One region of the Paenarthrobacter sp. NyZ202 genome, then DNA from elsewhere that is predicted to be linked to it. Evidence: riboswitches for the same ligand, from Rfam matches in the RefSeq annotation. Region 1 holds a riboswitch; the other holds the start of a gene.
The links. A riboswitch is a leader RNA that binds a small molecule or an ion and turns the genes downstream of it on or off. The one in region 1 is predicted to bind glycine.

Region 1 (8,079 bases):
GCGTGGTGCTCAGCCAGTTCGGAGGTGTATTTGAGGGGCATCTGCCAGCCGCCGAAATCCGTGAAGGACGCGCCGGCCTTTTTGTGCTGCTCGTAGAGAGCGGTGTAGTTCTCAAACATAGTCGGGTTCCTTAGTTCTGAAAGTCTTCGATCGGAGGGCAGGAGCAGACCAGGTTGCGGTCACCCGCCGCACCGTCAATCCGTCCCACCGGCGGGAAGTACTTGTCCTGCTTGAGGCTCGACACGGGGAATACTGCCTGCTCGCGCGGGTAGTGACGCTCCCAAGCAGAATTCACGACGGCGGCTGCCGTGTGCGGCGCGTTGCGAAGCGGGGAGTCCTCCACGGAGAAGTCACCGGCCGCAACCTGCTCGATCTCGGCACGAATGATGATCATGGCCTCGATGAAGCGGTCGATCTCGGCGAGGTCCTCGGACTCCGTCGGCTCCACCATCAGCGTGCCCGCAACCGGGAAGGCCAGCGTCGGAGCGTGGAAGCCGAAGTCGATGAGGCGCTTGGCGACATCCTCGGCCGTGACACCGGTGCGTGCCGTCAGTTCGCGCAGGTCCAGGATGCACTCGTGGGCTACGAGTCCGCCCTCGCCGGTGTAGAGCACCGGGAAGTGCTCGTCCAGGCGGGAAGCAACGTAGTTTGCCGCCAGCAGTGCCGACTTGGTGGCCTCGGTGAGCCCTTCGCCGCCCATGAGCTTCACGTAAGCCCAGGAAATCGGCAGCACGCCGGCCGAGCCGAAGCGCGAAGCCGAGATGGCCACACCACCCTCGGAGGAAGCCTTGTTGGCATCACCGGGCATGAACGGAGCGAGGTGCGCCTTGGCTGCGACCGGGCCGACGCCGGGTCCGCCACCGCCGTGCGGGATGCAGAAAGTCTTGTGCAGGTTCAGGTGGGACACGTCCCCGCCGAACTTGCCCGGCTGTGCCAAGCCAACGAGCGCGTTGAGGTTGGCACCATCCACGTACACCTGTCCGCCGGCCTCGTGGACCGCGTCGCAAACCTCGCGAACGTCAGCGTCGTAAACACCGTGGGTGGACGGGTAGGTGATCATGATGGCCGAGAGAACGTCGCGGTTGGCCTCGATCTTCGCAGCCAGGTCAGCGTGGTCAATCGTGCCATCGGCAGCGGTAGCCACCACGACCACCTTCATGCCGGCCAGCACTGCCGAAGCGGCGTTGGTGCCGTGGGCGGAAGCCGGAATCAAGCAGACGTTGCGCTGGTCATCCCCGCGCGACAGGTGGTAGCCGCGGATCGCGAGCAAGCCTGCAAGCTCACCCTGGGAACCGGCGTTCGGCTGGATGGACACCTGGTCGTAGCCGGTGATTTCGGTGAGATCGGCTTCCAGACCGGAGATCAGCTCACGCCAGCCCTCGGTCTGGGAATCCGGGGCGAACGGGTGGATCGAAGCGAACTCCGGCCAAGAGATAGCCTCCATCTCAGCCGTGGCATTCAGCTTCATGGTGCACGAACCCAACGGAATCATGGTCCGGTCCAGCGCGAGGTCCCGGTCGGACAGCTTGCGGATATAGCGCAACAGCTGGGTCTCGGAACGGTGCGTGTTGAACACCGGGTGCTGCAGGAAGTCGGAAGTGCGGACTACGTCGGACGGCAACTCGAACCCGGCTGCGTCCCCTACCGGACCGGCACCGAAGGCGACGGCGACTGCGGAGAGGACTTCCGGCGTCGTGGTTTCATCAACGGAAACGCCCACGGTGTCAGCGTCGATGTAGCGGAGGTTGATACCACGTGCCTCGGCCGCGCCGATCACCTTGTCCGCCTTGCCGGGAACGCTGACGGTGAGGGTGTCGAAGAAGGAGTCGGAGACGAGTTCACGGCCTGCCTTCTGCAGGGCGGTAGCAAGCACGCAGGCGTTGCCGTGGACGGTCTCGGCGATCGACTTGAGGCCCTCGGGGCCGTGGTAGACGGCGTACATCGAGGCAACGATCGCGAGCAGGGCTTGTGCCGTGCAGATGTTGGACGTGGCCTTTTCGCGGCGGATGTGCTGCTCGCGGGTCTGCAGGGCGAGGCGGTACGCGGGCACGCCGGCGTTGTCCTTGGAGACACCGACGATGCGGCCCGGAAGCGTGCGCTCCATACCGGTGCGGACAGCCATGTACGCGGCGTGCGGGCCGCCGAAGAACAGCGGGACACCGAAGCGCTGGGCGGTTCCGACGGCGATGTCCGCACCTTGTTCGCCCGGGGGCGTGATGAGCGTGAGTGCCAGCAGATCGGCAGCCACAGTGACCAAGGCACCGCGTTCCTTCGCCGCAGCGATCACGGGGGCGTGGTTGAAGACCCGGCCCGAAACGCCAGGCTGCTGGAGGACGATGCCGTTGATGTCGCCGTCGGGCAGTCCTGCGGAAAGGTCGGCGACCTCAACCTCGAAGCCGAGTGCCTCGGCGCGGCCTTTCACGATCGCGATGGTCTGCGGGAGGAGGTCGGCGTCGAGGACGGTCTTGCCGTCCTTCACAGCTTTGTTGGCGCGGCGCATGAGCAGCACGGCCTCGGCCACTGCGGTGGCTTCATCAAGGAGGGAAGCGTTGGCGATGGGCAGGCCCGTGAGGTCCTGGACCATGGTTTGGAAGTTCAGGAGCGCTTCGAGGCGGCCCTGGGAAATCTCCGGCTGGTAGGGCGTGTAAGCGGTGTACCAGGCCGGGGATTCGAGGATGTTGCGGCGGATGACCGGGGGCGTGATGGTGTCGTAGTAGCCCTGGCCGATCATCTGGACGGCGGTTTTGTTCTTCGCCGCGAGCTTGCGGAGTTCGGCCAGGACCTGGGTCTCGCTCAGCGCCTTTTGCAGGGCGAGCGGCGATGACTGGCGGATGGAATCGGGAACGGCCACGTCAACCAAGCCATCGACGGAGTCGTAGCCGATGGCCTTGAGCATGGTCTCAACATCGGCCTGGCGACGGGCGCCGATATGCCGGTCCGCGAAAGCGGTTGGGGAGGATTTAACAGTCAAGAGGAACTCCAGGATTCAGGCGCCCGCTGAGCGCCATGGTGAATATGGGTTCCTCCCCGCTCTGTATTGGACCTGAGAGATTCCGTGGACTGTGTTCTTGGCAAGGTCCACTTGCACCGTCGGTGAGCCCGGTTGCCCGGACTGCTTTCCAGAGTTGCCTCGCCGCGGCGGTACATGGGCCTGAGAGATTCCTGGGGAGGATTTGCTCCTACGGCGCCTGACTGGATGTACCCGGCAGGACTCTCCCGCCGCAGATCAAAAGCGTGTGCGCCACCTCGGTGACACGCTTCACACCATAGCGGCTGGTCGCTGACAATGGCAAGGCGGACGTTTCCCGCTGGGTTTGAATAAGGGCCTAACCGTGCATCGCCTCGTGGATTTGCAAGGCCAGCCAGAGCTGCGCCAGCGTTGAGGTTTCACCCATATCCAGGCCTGTAAGCTCACCGATTTTCCGGATCCGGTAGATGATGGTTTGCCGGTGCGTGAAGAGGGCGGAAGCCGTCTTTTGCCACGAGCGTTGTGAGTTGAGATAGGTTTTCAGCGTGACCATGAGGTCACCGTCCTGGCGCTGCTCGTATTCGAAAACCGGGCCCAGGAGCCGCTGGACCAATGCGCTTCCTTCCTCGAATCCGGTCAAACCCAGCCAGCTTGGCCCTTGGGCGTACCGGGCGAGCCCCAGTTTGTTCGCCTTGGCCGAACCCAGCGCCCACAACGACTCCTGCAAGGCCTGTTGAAGCCCGCCCACCGCGGATGCGGAGCTCACACCGATGGTGGTTCCCAAGCCCGCACAGTGGATCAGCAACTCGTCCGCCAAGTCCGCCGCGACCACCACGTGGAGCCGGTCGTTCCGCCTCAGTGAAGCGGCCGATGTCCCATGCCGCCAGAGTTCGATGTGCACGCTTGCCAGCCTGTCGGCGTCGTCCGCCGACATCGAGGCGACCACGAAGCGTTGCGGAGGTACCTCGAAAGCCTCCAGCCGCCGTTCCATTTCGGCCGTGCCAAGGCGCCCGTCAAGCGCCTGCAAAAGGAACTCACCGGCCAGCCGGTGGCGGCCTTCGAGCGAGAGGACAATCCGGGCCAACTGCAGTCCCAGCACGGTCGCGGCATGCAGGAGCACGACGGCGTCAGGGTGCAGTTCACTGCCCGGCAGCACCACCAGCAGCGCGTTGGCATGGGTGGGAATGTCCATGGTGAGGACGTGCCGGCCGCGGATCCGGTGCCACTGGAAGTTCTTGCCCGCAACCGAGACCTGGCCCGGGTGCGGCGACCATTCCTCCACAAGGAATTCCGGCAGGGACTGCCCCTCGGGGTGCCATGGATGGAGGCAACGGCGGTCCACCACGAACAGCTCCGAATCCAGCTCCGTGGCGAGCCGCAGCACCAGGCTTTGCCAGTGGTCCTCCGAGGCGCCGGCCGTGCGGAGGAGGTCGTACACCCGGGCCGTCTGCCGAAGCCGCCGCGATTCCTCAAGCAGCGACGACTCGGCCACGGACCGCGCAATGGCGATGAACGGGAGCGGGTACGGGATGTTGATCAGGGGCAGGGGAAGCCGGTCGCAGGCCTGCAGGAATTCCTCCGTCAGCGGCGGCGCGTGCATCTTCTCGCCAATCGCCAACGCACTGGCACCCGCGTCCACCAAGGCCTCTGCGAGCGCCACCTGCCCCTCCGGATCAGCCGGGATGGAGAGCCCGTTGGTCATCATGAGCTCCCCGCCGGTGACCCACTCCCACAAGCGCGGGAGGTCTGAGGTGTGTGCCCAGGTGATGCGGTTGCCTGTTCCGTCCGCGCCGGCCAGAAGGGTCAGCGCGAGCTGCGGCTCGGCGACGAGTTCGGCGACGGTGATGGCCATGGATGATGACTCCTGGGTCTTGTTTCGGGGCGTTTAGACGTTTGTCTAAACGCCCCGACCATTTGTAGTCAATGTACCGCTATCCGCAGTGATCGGGGTCACCAAGAATTGAGTTATGCACTTCCCGCTCAACGGCGAGCACCCAGCTACTCGAAGGATTCAGCCATGACCACGCACCAGCCCATCGGCCCCGTAGACGCAACCAAGGTTCCCCGCTACGCCGGCCTCGGCACCTTCGCCCGACTCCCCCAGATCGACCGCGTTCCGGACTATGACATCGCCATTGTCGGCGTGCCGTTCGACGGCGGAACCTCCTTCCGGCCCGGCGCCCGTTTTGGTCCTGCCGCGGTTCGCGAGGCATCGCGTCTCCTGCGCCCGGGCTACCATCCGGAGCTCGACGTCGAGCCGGTGTACGAAGCCCAGGTTGTTGATGCAGGCGACATCGCCTGCACCCCTTACGACATCACCCGGGCTGTCCGCGAGATCGAGGAACAGGCGCTGCCGCTCATCAGCGAATCGAAGCGCTTGGTATCCATCGGCGGCGACCACACCATTGCCCTGCCGATGCTGCGGGCACTGAACAAGGTCCATGGACCGGTCGCACTCCTGCATTTCGACGCCCACCTGGACACGTGGGACACGTACTTCGATCAGCCAATCACGCACGGCACCATCTTCCGCCGCGCCTTCGAAGAGGGGCTGCTTGTGGAGGACAAGTCGATGCATGTGGGTATCCGCGGACCGGTATATGACCGCAACGACTTCCTCCGGGACCACGAGTTCGGCTTCCAGATCATCCGCTGCTCGGACCTGGACGTCATGGGTGTTCCGGCGGCGATCGAGCGGGTCAAGGAACGCCTTGGCGACACGCCTGTCTATGTCTCGATCGACATCGACGTCCTGGACCCTTCCTACGCTCCCGGCACCGGCACCCCGGAGATGGGCGGGCTCCACTCCCGCGAACTCCTTGCCCTGCTCCGCGGTTTGGACGGCATCAACATCGTCGGAGCAGACGTGGTGGAAGTCGCTCCCGCCTACGACCACGCAGACATCACCACGGTGGCCGCAGCCACGCTGGTCTTCGACCTCCTCGCCCTGATGGTCAACCGGAGCAAGGCCTCCGAAATCCGTGAACTCGAATCGGTGTCCCGGAGCGCATCATGAGTACGCTGTCATCCACGAAACAGGCAACAGAGGTTCCGCGGCTTGAGGACAAGACCATCCAGCCGATTCCCCTCAACGAACGCCACGGCAAGGCCCGGGACCTGTTCACCATCTGGTTTGGTTCCAACATCATGATCATGACCATCGTGACCGGCGGCCTCGCAACCACGGTGTTCGGTTTGAGCTTCATCCCCGCGATCGTCGGCATCATCATCGGCAACCTGCTCGGCGGCATTTTCATGGCCCTGCACTCTGCTCAAGGACCCCAGCTCGGGGTTGCCCAGATGATCCAGACCCGCGGCCAGTTCGGTTCGTTCGGCGCCCTGTTGATCGTGGTGATCGTGGTGGTCATGTACGTGGGATTCTTCGCCGCCAACCTGGTGTTCGGCGGCGAAGCGTTGGCCGCCGTCAGCCCGGGAATCAGCGTTGACGCGGGCATCATCATCATCGGTGTGGTCAGCGTCATCGCCACGATCTTCGGCTACCGGCTCATTCACGCCTACGCCCGTATTTTGAGCGTAGCGGCAGGCTTGGCGCTGCTGCTGGCTTTCGGCTGGATACTCCTTGTGCATGGTCTTCCAGCCAACTTCCTGGAGCAAGGCAACTTCAACTGGGTGGGCTTCATGGGCACCATCTCCGTCTCGGCCCTGTGGCAGTTGGCTTACGCGCCCTACGTTTCAGACTATTCCCGCTACATGCCGCAAGGCACGGGGTCCGCCCCGGCCTTCTGGGCTTCTTACTCAGGCTGCGTACTGGGTACGCTCTTCCCCATGCTCCTGGGCGCCTTGGTTGGCACCTTGGCAGTGTCCATGAGCACCGGCGACGTAGAGATCGTCGGCAGCCTGGGCACCCTCCTTCAACCCTGGACACTGGTCATCGTCGGCATCTTCTGCCTGGGCGTAGCAGCCTCCAACGCCATGAACCTCTACTGCGGCGTCCTCTGCGCACTGACCATCGGACAGACCTTCAAGCCCACCTGGCTTCCCCGCGCGAAAACCCGCAGCGTGGCCGCCGTCGTGCTCTTTATCCTTGCTGTCTCCATCGCCCTGTTCGCCCGCGACAACTTCATCCTCTTCTACACCAACTTCCTGTCCTTCCTGATGTACGTCCTGGTCCCCTGGACCGCCATCAACCTGGTGGACTACTACCTGCTGCAGCACGGCGAATACCGCGTAGAGGACTTCTTCAAACGCGACGGCGGCGTGTACGGGCGGTTCAATTGGGTCGCCATCGGTTCGTACATAGCAGGCGCCCTGATCCAGGTGCCCTTCTCGGCAACCGCGATCTACACCGGGCCGCTGGCTGCGGCCATGGGCGGTGTGGACATCTCCTGGATCGTCGGCCTGGTGGTCGTCGCACCGCTTTACTACGTTGCGGCCCGCCTGTTCGGCAAGAAGACAGAAGCCGCCCCCTTTCCATCCAGCTCCCTCACCCCTGACCTCATCTGACCAGACCTCATCTGAAAGCGAAGCATCATGACCACCACCCAGTCCGAGACGTTCACCGTCCACCGTGCCGAAGGCACCTCCGATGTCTCCGCGGTCCTTCCGCCCATCGGGCACTTCATGAATGGATCCTTCGTTCCCGCCGCTGCTTCCGGCAACCTGATCGACGTCGTCAATCCCGCCACCGAGGAAATCATCACCTCTGTCCAGGCGGGCACCGCGGCCGATGTGGACGCCGCGGTGGCAGCCGCCGTCGAAGCCCAGAAAACCTGGGGTGCCACCACCCCTAAGGAGCGCGCGGACGTCCTGAACCTCATAGCGAACATCATCGAAGCCAACCGCGAGGCCTTTGAAGTCATCGAGTCCGCCAACACAGGCAAGCCATTGGCGGTTGCCGAGGACGATGTGACCAGCACCATCGACACTTTCCGCTTCATGGCCGGCGCTTCCCGAACCCTGACCTCCATGGCCGGCGGGGATTACGCAACAGACCACACCTCCGTGATCATTCGTGAGCCGGTGGGCGTGGTTGGCGTCATCACCCCGTGGAACTACCCGCTCCTCATGGCCGCCTGGAAGATCGCGCCTATCCTGGCTGCTGGCAACAGCATCGTCATGAAGCCCTCGGAACAGACGCCGCTCTCCACGCT
Region 2 (8,079 bases), 1.2 Mb from region 1:
CGAACGGATTACCTTCGCGGGAGAGCTCGTTGCCGTACAGGGGCATGCCGGCCTCGAGGCGCAGGGAGTCGCGCGATGCAAGGCCTGCCGGAACCAGTTCACCATCCTCCGCAACAGCCGAAATCGCCTGCCACAGCGCGGCGGCGGATTCGTTGGGGACGAAGATCTCGAAGCCGTCTTCGCCGGTGTAGCCGGTGCGTGCCAGCAGCAGGTCCTGTCCGGAGCCGGCCACCAGGAAAGTCACCTCGACTGCGGCGTAGTACTTCAGGTCCGTGACCAGCGAGTGCTGCTCGGCCGGAACCAGGCGCAGCAGGATCGCTTCCGCAAGCGGCCCCTGAACGGCGATCAACGACGTCGACGATGAAGCATCCTCGACCACGACATCAAAGCCCGCGGCGCGCTGCAGCAGTTCAGATGCGACCACAAAGGCATTGCCGGCGTTCGGCACCACCAGGAATTTATCGGCACCACGACGGTACACAATCAGGTCGTCGATGATCCCGCCGTCTTCCTGGCAGATCAGGGAGTACTTGGCTTTTCCGTCGGCCATGGCGGAGATCTTGCCCACCAAGGCGTAATCCAAAAACTCTGCTGCCTGCGGTCCGGTGACCCAAACTTCGCCCATGTGGGAGAGGTCGAACAGGCCGGCGGACTTCCGGACGGCGTGGTGTTCAGCGAGCTCGGAGGTGTACTTAAGCGGCATCTGCCACCCACCGAAGTCCGTGAAAGACGCGCCGAGCTTCTTGTGCTCTTCGTAGAGGGCTGTGTGCTTCTCAGTCATTGCCGTTCCCCTTAGTTCTCGAACGCTTCGATTGGCGGGCAGGAGCACACCAGGTTGCGGTCGCCCGCTGCACCGTCGATGCGTCCCACCGGCGGGAAATACTTGTCCTGCTTCAGGTGGTGGACCGGGAAAGCAGCCTGCTCACGCGGGTAGGCGCGGTCCCAATCGGAACTTACGACGGCGGCTGCCGTGTGGGGTGCGCGGCGAAGCGGGGAATCCTGCACGGAGAAGTCGCCGTGGGCCACCTGGTCGATTTCCTTGCGGATGGTGATCATGGCTTCGATGAAGCGGTCGATCTCCACGAGGTCCTCAGACTCCGTGGGCTCCACCATGAGGGTGCCGGCAACCGGGAAGGCCAGCGTGGGCGCGTGGAAGCCGAAATCGATGAGGCGCTTGGCCACGTCTTCCGCGGTGACGCCCGTCTTGGCCGTCAGTTCGCGCAGGTCCAGGATGCACTCGTGGGCCACCAGGCCGGCTTCGCCGGTGTAGAGGACCGGGAAGTAATCGTTGAGGCGTGCTGCGATGTAGTTCGCCGCCAGCAGTGCCGACTTCGTGGCTTCAGTGAGGCCCTGGCCCCCCATGAGCTTCACGTACGCCCAGGAAATCGGGAGCACACCGGCCGAGCCGAAGCGGGATGCCGAGATCGGGACATCGTTACCTTCGGTCCAGGAGGCAGCATCCCCCGGCATGAACGGCGCGAGGTGTGCCTTGGCAGCAACCGGGCCAACGCCGGGTCCGCCGCCGCCGTGCGGGATGCAGAAGGTCTTGTGCAGGTTCAGGTGGGACACGTCGCCGCCGAACTTGCCCGGCTGCGCCAAGCCAACCAACGCGTTCAGGTTGGCGCCGTCGATATACACCTGTCCGCCGGCTTCGTGGACTGCGTCGCACACTTCCCGGACGTCGGCGTCATACACACCGTGCGTGGACGGGTAGGTGATCATGATGGCCGAGAGAACGTCACGGTTGGCTTCGATCTTCGCAGCCAGGTCAGCGTGGTCGATGGTTCCATCGGGAGCCGTGGCCACGACCACGACCTTCATGCCGGCCAGCACAGCGGAGGCGGCGTTGGTGCCGTGGGCCGATGCGGGGATCAGGCAGACGTTGCGCTGCTGGTCTCCGCGGGAGTGGTGGTAGCCGCGGATCGCGAGCAAGCCTGCAAGCTCACCCTGGGAACCGGCGTTCGGCTGGATGGAGACCTGGTCGTAGCCCGTGATTTCGGTGAGCTGGGCTTCAAGGTCAGCGATCAGCTCACGCCAGCCGGCGGTCTGGGAGTCCGGGGCGAACGGGTGGATCGAGGCGAACTCGGGCCAGGAGATGGCTTCCATCTCAGCGGTGGCGTTCAGCTTCATGGTGCATGAACCCAACGGGATCATGGTCCGGTCCAGCGCGAGGTCGCGGTCGGAGAGCTTGCGGATGTAGCGCAGGAGCTGGGTCTCGGAGCGGTGCGTGTTGAACACCGGGTGCTGCAGGTAATCGCTGGAGCGCTCAACGGAAGCTTCGAGCGCGAAACCCTCCACGGACTCAAGTACCGGGGCGCCGAACACTTCAAGGACACCGCCGACGATGTCGGCTGTAGTGGTTTCGTCAACCGAGATACCCACAGTGTCCGCGTCGACGCCGCGCAGGTTGATGCCGCGGGCCTCTGCGGCAGCGACGAGCTCGGCGCTGCGGCCCGGTACGCGGACCGTGATGGTGTCGAAGAACGAACCGTGCAGGACCTCGACGCCGGCGGCCTTCAGGGAGGCTGCCAGGGTCCGGGCGTGGTTGTGCGCGGTCTCGGCGATTGCCTTCAAGCCCTCGGGACCGTGGTAGACCGCGTACATCGAAGCGACGATCGCGAGCAATGCCTGCGCGGTACAGATGTTGGACGTGGCCTTCTCGCGGCGGATGTGCTGCTCACGGGTCTGCAGCGCCAGGCGGTAGGCGGGGACACCGGCGTCGTCCTTGGAAACGCCCACCAGACGGCCCGGCATGGAACGCTCCAAGCCCTTCTGGACGGCCATGTAGGCGGCGTGCGGGCCGCCGAAGAACAGCGGCACGCCCAGTCGCTGGGCGGAACCCACGGCGATATCGGCGCCCTGCTCGCCGGGAGGAGTGATGAGGGTGAGCGAGAGAAGATCGGCTGCGACGGTGATCAACGCGCCCCGCTCTTTCGCCGCGGCGATCACGGCGGAGTGGTCGAAGACTCGGCCGGAAACGCCCGGCTGCTGGAGGACGACGCCGTTGATGGCACCTTCCGGGAGGCCGAGGGAAAGATCAGCGACCTCAACCTCGAAACCGAGGGCCTCGGCACGGCCCTTCACGATCGCGATGGTCTGCGGCAGGCAGTCGGCGTCCAGGACGGTCTTGCCATCCTGGGCAGCCTTGTTCTTGTTGGCCCTGCGCATCATGAGGACGGCTTCGGCCACGGCGGTGGCTTCATCCAACAAGGACGCGTTGGCGATCGGCAGGCCAACAAGGTCCTGGACCATGGTCTGGAAGTTCAGAAGTGCCTCAAGACGGCCCTGGGAGATCTCGGGCTGGTACGGGGTGTAAGCGGTGTACCAGGCAGGGGACTCGAGGATATTGCGGCGGATCACCGGCGGGGTAATGGTGTCGTAGTAGCCCTGGCCGATCATCTGTACGGCCGTCTTGTTCTTGGCGGCCAGCTTGCGGAGTTCAGCCAGGACCTCAACCTCGGAAAGGGCGTTCTGGAGGGTCAGCGCCACGTCCTGACGGATGTCGTTGGGAACCGCGGTGTCAACGAGCGAATCGACGGAGTCGTATCCGACAGACTTCAGCATGGTTTCAACGTCGGCTTGGCGGCGGGCACCGATATGCCGGTCAACGAAGGTGGTGGAGGCAGAACTAACCGTCACGAAGGAACTCCAATACTTGGGCGGCGCGTGGGTACGCCGCAGCTACTCGGGTTCCTCCCCGCTCTGTATTGGACCTGAGAGTTTCCGCGCGTTGTCTGCACAACGATCGCTTGCACCGTCGGTGAGCACGGTAAGCCGCGCCGGTGGTGACGCGTTCCTGCCTGCTGCTTTCCAGAGTTGCCTCGCCGCGGCGGTGCATGGGCCTGAGAGATTCCTGGGGAGGGTTTGCTCCTACGGCGCCTGCATCACGTACTGCAGGACTCTCCCGCCGCAGATCAAAGGCTTGTTCAGTTGTCTGTGGGCGCTGGGAAGGCGCGCCACAAGGCTTAATTCTCCTACGCGGCGGGCGCCGCCGCAAATGGTGCAGGCGGCCTATGCCCGCAGGCGCTCCAGCACCTTCAGGAGAATCCCGACGTCGGCCTCCCGCCTGCCGTCGCCCGTCTCCTGGCCGCCCTCGAACATCGCGTTAAAGTACAACCCATCCCCCATGTAGCTGACAGCCTTGGCCACGTCGGGCCCCACATCCTCAGCCAGGACATCCAGCCACTGTTGCTGGATACCGGCGAACCGCCGTCGTGTTTCCTCATGGGCGACCTCCGCCAACCGGGTCGCCGCCACGAAGGCCCGGTCCATGGGCGTCCCCGCCCACAACGAAGAGCGGATGAAGTAGGCAGCCGCTCCATCGGGAGCAGCTTTCATCTGTTCTATGTCTTCCTGCGCGAGATTGTCGAGGCGTTCCAACAGCGCCGCGATCAGCGCCTCCTTGTTGGGAAAGTGGTAGAGCAGCCCGCCCTTGGAGACACCGGCGCGCTTGGCTACGGCGTCGAGCGTGGCGGCCCGTTCGCCGACCTCGATCAGGAGGGCTTCGAAGGCATCCAGGACCGAGTCCTTGGCTACTGGTTTTCGTGGCATGGGTTCCATCATCCCCTATTGCTGTGGGCATTCCGAAGTTGAAACTATACCGTCCAGACGGTACAGTTATTACCATGTTCACCCAGTCTTCGACCCCAGCAACCCCTGTCCGCCAGCAGTCCGCGCAGGACCGGGCACCGTGGCGCGACTGGGCAGCACTGGCCCTGCTGATGGTCCCGGTGCTGCTGGTCGCCGTCGACAACACCGCCCTCACCTTTGCTCTTCCGGAAATCGCCCGGTCCCTGGAAGTTGGCGGTGTCCAGTTGCTCTGGATCGTGGACTCCTACCCGCTGGTCCTGGCCGCCCTGCTGGTCTCCATGGGCAACCTCGGCGACAGGATCGGACGACGGCGGCTGCTCATGATCGGCAGCACGGGCTTCGCGGCGGTGTCGGCTGCTACAGCCTTCGCGCCGTCCGCCGAGTGGCTGATTGCCGGCCGCGCCGCCCTGGGCGTCTTCGGCGCCATGCTGATGCCCTCCACCCTCTCCTTGATCCGGAACATCTTCACGGATCCCAACCGCCGCAGGCTCGCCATCGCGGTGTGGGCCGCCGGCTTCTCCGGAGGCGCTGCGCTGGGCCCCATCTTTGGTGGCTGGCTGGTGGAGCACTTCTGGTGGGGTGCCGTGTTCCTCGTGGCGACCTTCCTGCTGCTTCCCTTGCTCGCTCTCGGCACCACGCTCATCCCCGAGTCCAAGGACGCCAATCCCGGCCGGGTGGACGTGCCCAGCATTGCGCTGTCCATCCTGACCATGGCGCCGTTCGTCTATGGCATCAAGGAATCCGCCGTCCATGGCTTCGGGGCGACCGCCCTGGCATTCATGGTCTTTGGCCTGGTCATGGGCACAGTGTTCGTCCGGAGGCAGCGCCTGTTGGAGAACCCCATGCTGGATGTCCGCCTCTTCGGCAACAAGGTGTTCAGCACGGCGATCGTGGCCAACGTCCTGTCACTGTTCTCCATGACCGGGTTCATCTACTTCTTCGCCCAGCACCTGCAGTTGGTGGAGGGGCAGTCCCCCATGGAAGCGGGCATCGCCATGATTCCGGCCCTGCTCGCCACGATTGTTGCCGGACTGTTGGTGGTGCCGCTGGTCAAACGGATCAGGCCTGGATTCGTGGTCGCCGCCGGCCTGAGTTTCAGTGCCGTGGGCTACCTGGTGGTTGTGGTGAGAGACCACGGACACGGGCCGGTGTTCCTGCTGTCCGCCCTGACCATCCTTGCCGTTGGCGTGGGAGCAGCGGAAACAATCTCCAATGACCTGATCCTGTCCTCCGTCCCGGCCGACAAATCCGGAGCCGCATCCGCCATCTCCGAAACGGGCTATGAACTTGGATCCCTGCTGGGCACCGCAGTGCTCGGTTCCATCCTGACGGCGTCTTACCAGCACAACCTCGTCCTGCCCGAAGGCCTGTCCAGCCAAGCCGCCGGAAACTCCGGGGAGACACTGGCCGGAGCCGTGGATGCAGCCGCGGCTCTCCCGGCACCCTTGTCTGATGCCCTCACCTTGGCCGCCCGGGTCGCCTTCGAATCCGGCGTCCACATCACGGCGGCGATCGGGCTGGTACTGATGGCTGGAGCGGCAGTGCTTGCCGCCGTCGTACTCCGCAGGGTGCCCAAGGCGCGCTAAAGGCGCCTCCAGGCAGTCGCAGCAGGAAGCCCGGGCCATCCCACGGCCCGGGCTTCCTGCTGCCTGCTGCTAGACGGCTTGATTGAGCGAGGACCCAAGGCCCAGGCCCCGGGTGATCCCTCCGGTGGTCGCCGTGGCCAGCGCAGCCAGGTAGTCATTGCGTCGCCGGGCGGTGATTCGGGATTCAGGTTCAAAGGGCTGGTCGGGGTTGTCCGCGTAATGGGCTGCCAGGCCGTCGCGCATGAGGCGGATGCCCTCGGCCCGCTGCTGCGACACTGCGGCGTGGGTCGAACCGAGTTCCTCGGCAAGGTCCTTCACGGAACGGCCGGCAAGGTAGATCTCCTGGATCACGAAGCGCATCTTCTCCGGAAGGGAGTCGACGGCGGCCCGCAGATACTTGATGCGCTCGTCCGCGAGGACAGAGTGTTCAGGGGACGGAGCGCCGGAGGCCACGGTATCTGCCACCACCTCGTCCAGCGAACTGAGCGTCCGGGCGGCATCGGCCAGGGCAGCTTCCACATGGCTGCGTTCCACGCCCAAGGCAGAGGCCAACTCCGGCACCGTAGGAGTACGCCCCAGCACGCCGGTGAGGGTTTCCTGGACGGCCATGGTTTCCTTGATGCGCTTCCGGGCCGAACGGGTGGCCCAGTCGCTGGCCCGCATCTCGTCAGCAAAGGCACCGATGATCCGACGGCGCGCAAAGGCACCAAAAGGAACACCGAGATCCGGATCAAAAGAATCAGCGGACGCAATAAGGGCCAACGACCCCACGGAAGCAAAATCGTCGCGCGATAAATGTGACGCACGCGCGCAAAGGTCAGAGACCAGGTAACCAACGAGCGGAAGGTGCTGCAACACCAGCTCGTTGCGCTGTTCGCGATTCAAATGTAAGTCCCCCCATGAGACCGGATTATTGAGTTGCAACGGACCCTGAACAGCTGTTCCACCGGCGCCGGGAGACCAATCACGGCGACGTTTCAGGACTTCGTCCAGGTACGTGTTCAGTGAACATATCACCTGAAAACGACTCTGCGTGTACGCTCGACACAAGAAACCAAAAAGCCTGCTAAATCGTCATTCAGGCTTTGCAATAAATGATTGGGGAACCGTGGGGGCGGACGAACTGTCGGCAACGCTGTGGCGTGAGCGAAGGCAACTGGATTTCCTGCTTTTTCTCCTGGAAACACAGCTCCTGCATCTCCGGGCAGGCAACTGGCACCGGTTGAATTTCACTGCCACCGAACTTGAAAAGGTTCTGGAAAACCTCCGTTTCGAGTCCCTTGCCCGCGGCGTGGAGGCCGCCTCTTTGTCGGCCGAATGGAAGGCTCCCCACCACACCACTTTGCCCGGCCTGGTATCTGCAGCGCCGCCTGGACCGTGGCCGGGACTTTTGGGCGAGCATCTGCAGGGCATGGCGGAATTACAGGCAAAGATCGACAACGCGGCCTCGGACAATGCGGCAGCCCTTCAGGCCGGGCCGCCGCCCGGGGCTCCCGGCCCGGACGAACTCGCGGACCTTGCCGTGCAGGCCAATGTTGGCCGGGCGCTTGCTGCGGTTAGCGCGGCATCTCTTCCGTCACTGCGCGATTTCCTCGGGCCTGCCTGACGGGACGTCCTTGCGGGCGGCTGGGGGTTGGAGGCCGGCCAGGAGCTGTTCGGCGTCGGGTCCCGCCTGGGCTGCGGCGAGGTTGGCGGCCGCGATCGCCTCCACCACCTCGCTGCGCTGGATGGAAACACCCCGGGGCGCCTCGATGCCGATGCGCACGCCATCACCCCGGCCCTCCATGACGGTGATGACAATGTCGTCGCCGATCATGATTTTCTCGCCCGGCTTGCGCGTCAGTACCAACATGCTCTCAATGTACCTTTCCCAGCGTGGCTGCTGCTGCGGGCCTGCCATCGA

Region 2: it holds a riboswitch for glycine, as region 1 does, so the genes downstream of both, gcvP (aminomethyl-transferring glycine dehydrogenase) here and gcvP (aminomethyl-transferring glycine dehydrogenase) in region 1, are expected to answer to the same signal.

What each region holds. Positions count from the first base shown of each region.
Region 1 covers NZ_CP187556.1:4,330,390-4,338,468, forward strand. The annotation lists gene gcvT (glycine cleavage system aminomethyltransferase GcvT) at 1-119, opposite strand, end outside; gene gcvP (aminomethyl-transferring glycine dehydrogenase) at 131-2,971, opposite strand; glycine riboswitch at 3,130-3,229, opposite strand; gene ACPFL9_RS20070 (PucR family transcriptional regulator) at 3,327-4,820, opposite strand; gene speB (agmatinase) at 4,986-5,984, shown strand; gene ACPFL9_RS20080 (purine-cytosine permease family protein) at 5,981-7,432, shown strand; gene ACPFL9_RS20085 (aldehyde dehydrogenase family protein) at 7,460-8,079, shown strand, end outside.
Region 2 covers NZ_CP187556.1:1,005,235-1,013,313, reverse strand. The annotation lists gene gcvT (glycine cleavage system aminomethyltransferase GcvT) at 1-781, opposite strand, end outside; gene gcvP (aminomethyl-transferring glycine dehydrogenase) at 793-3,639, opposite strand; glycine riboswitch at 3,821-3,917, opposite strand; gene ACPFL9_RS04875 (TetR/AcrR family transcriptional regulator) at 4,012-4,551, opposite strand; gene ACPFL9_RS04870 (MFS transporter) at 4,626-6,176, shown strand; gene ACPFL9_RS04865 (sigma-70 family RNA polymerase sigma factor) at 6,246-7,061, opposite strand; gene ACPFL9_RS04860 (flagellar protein FlgN) at 7,285-7,782, shown strand; gene csrA (carbon storage regulator CsrA) at 7,753-8,028, opposite strand; gene ACPFL9_RS04850 (hypothetical protein) at 8,033-8,079, opposite strand, start outside.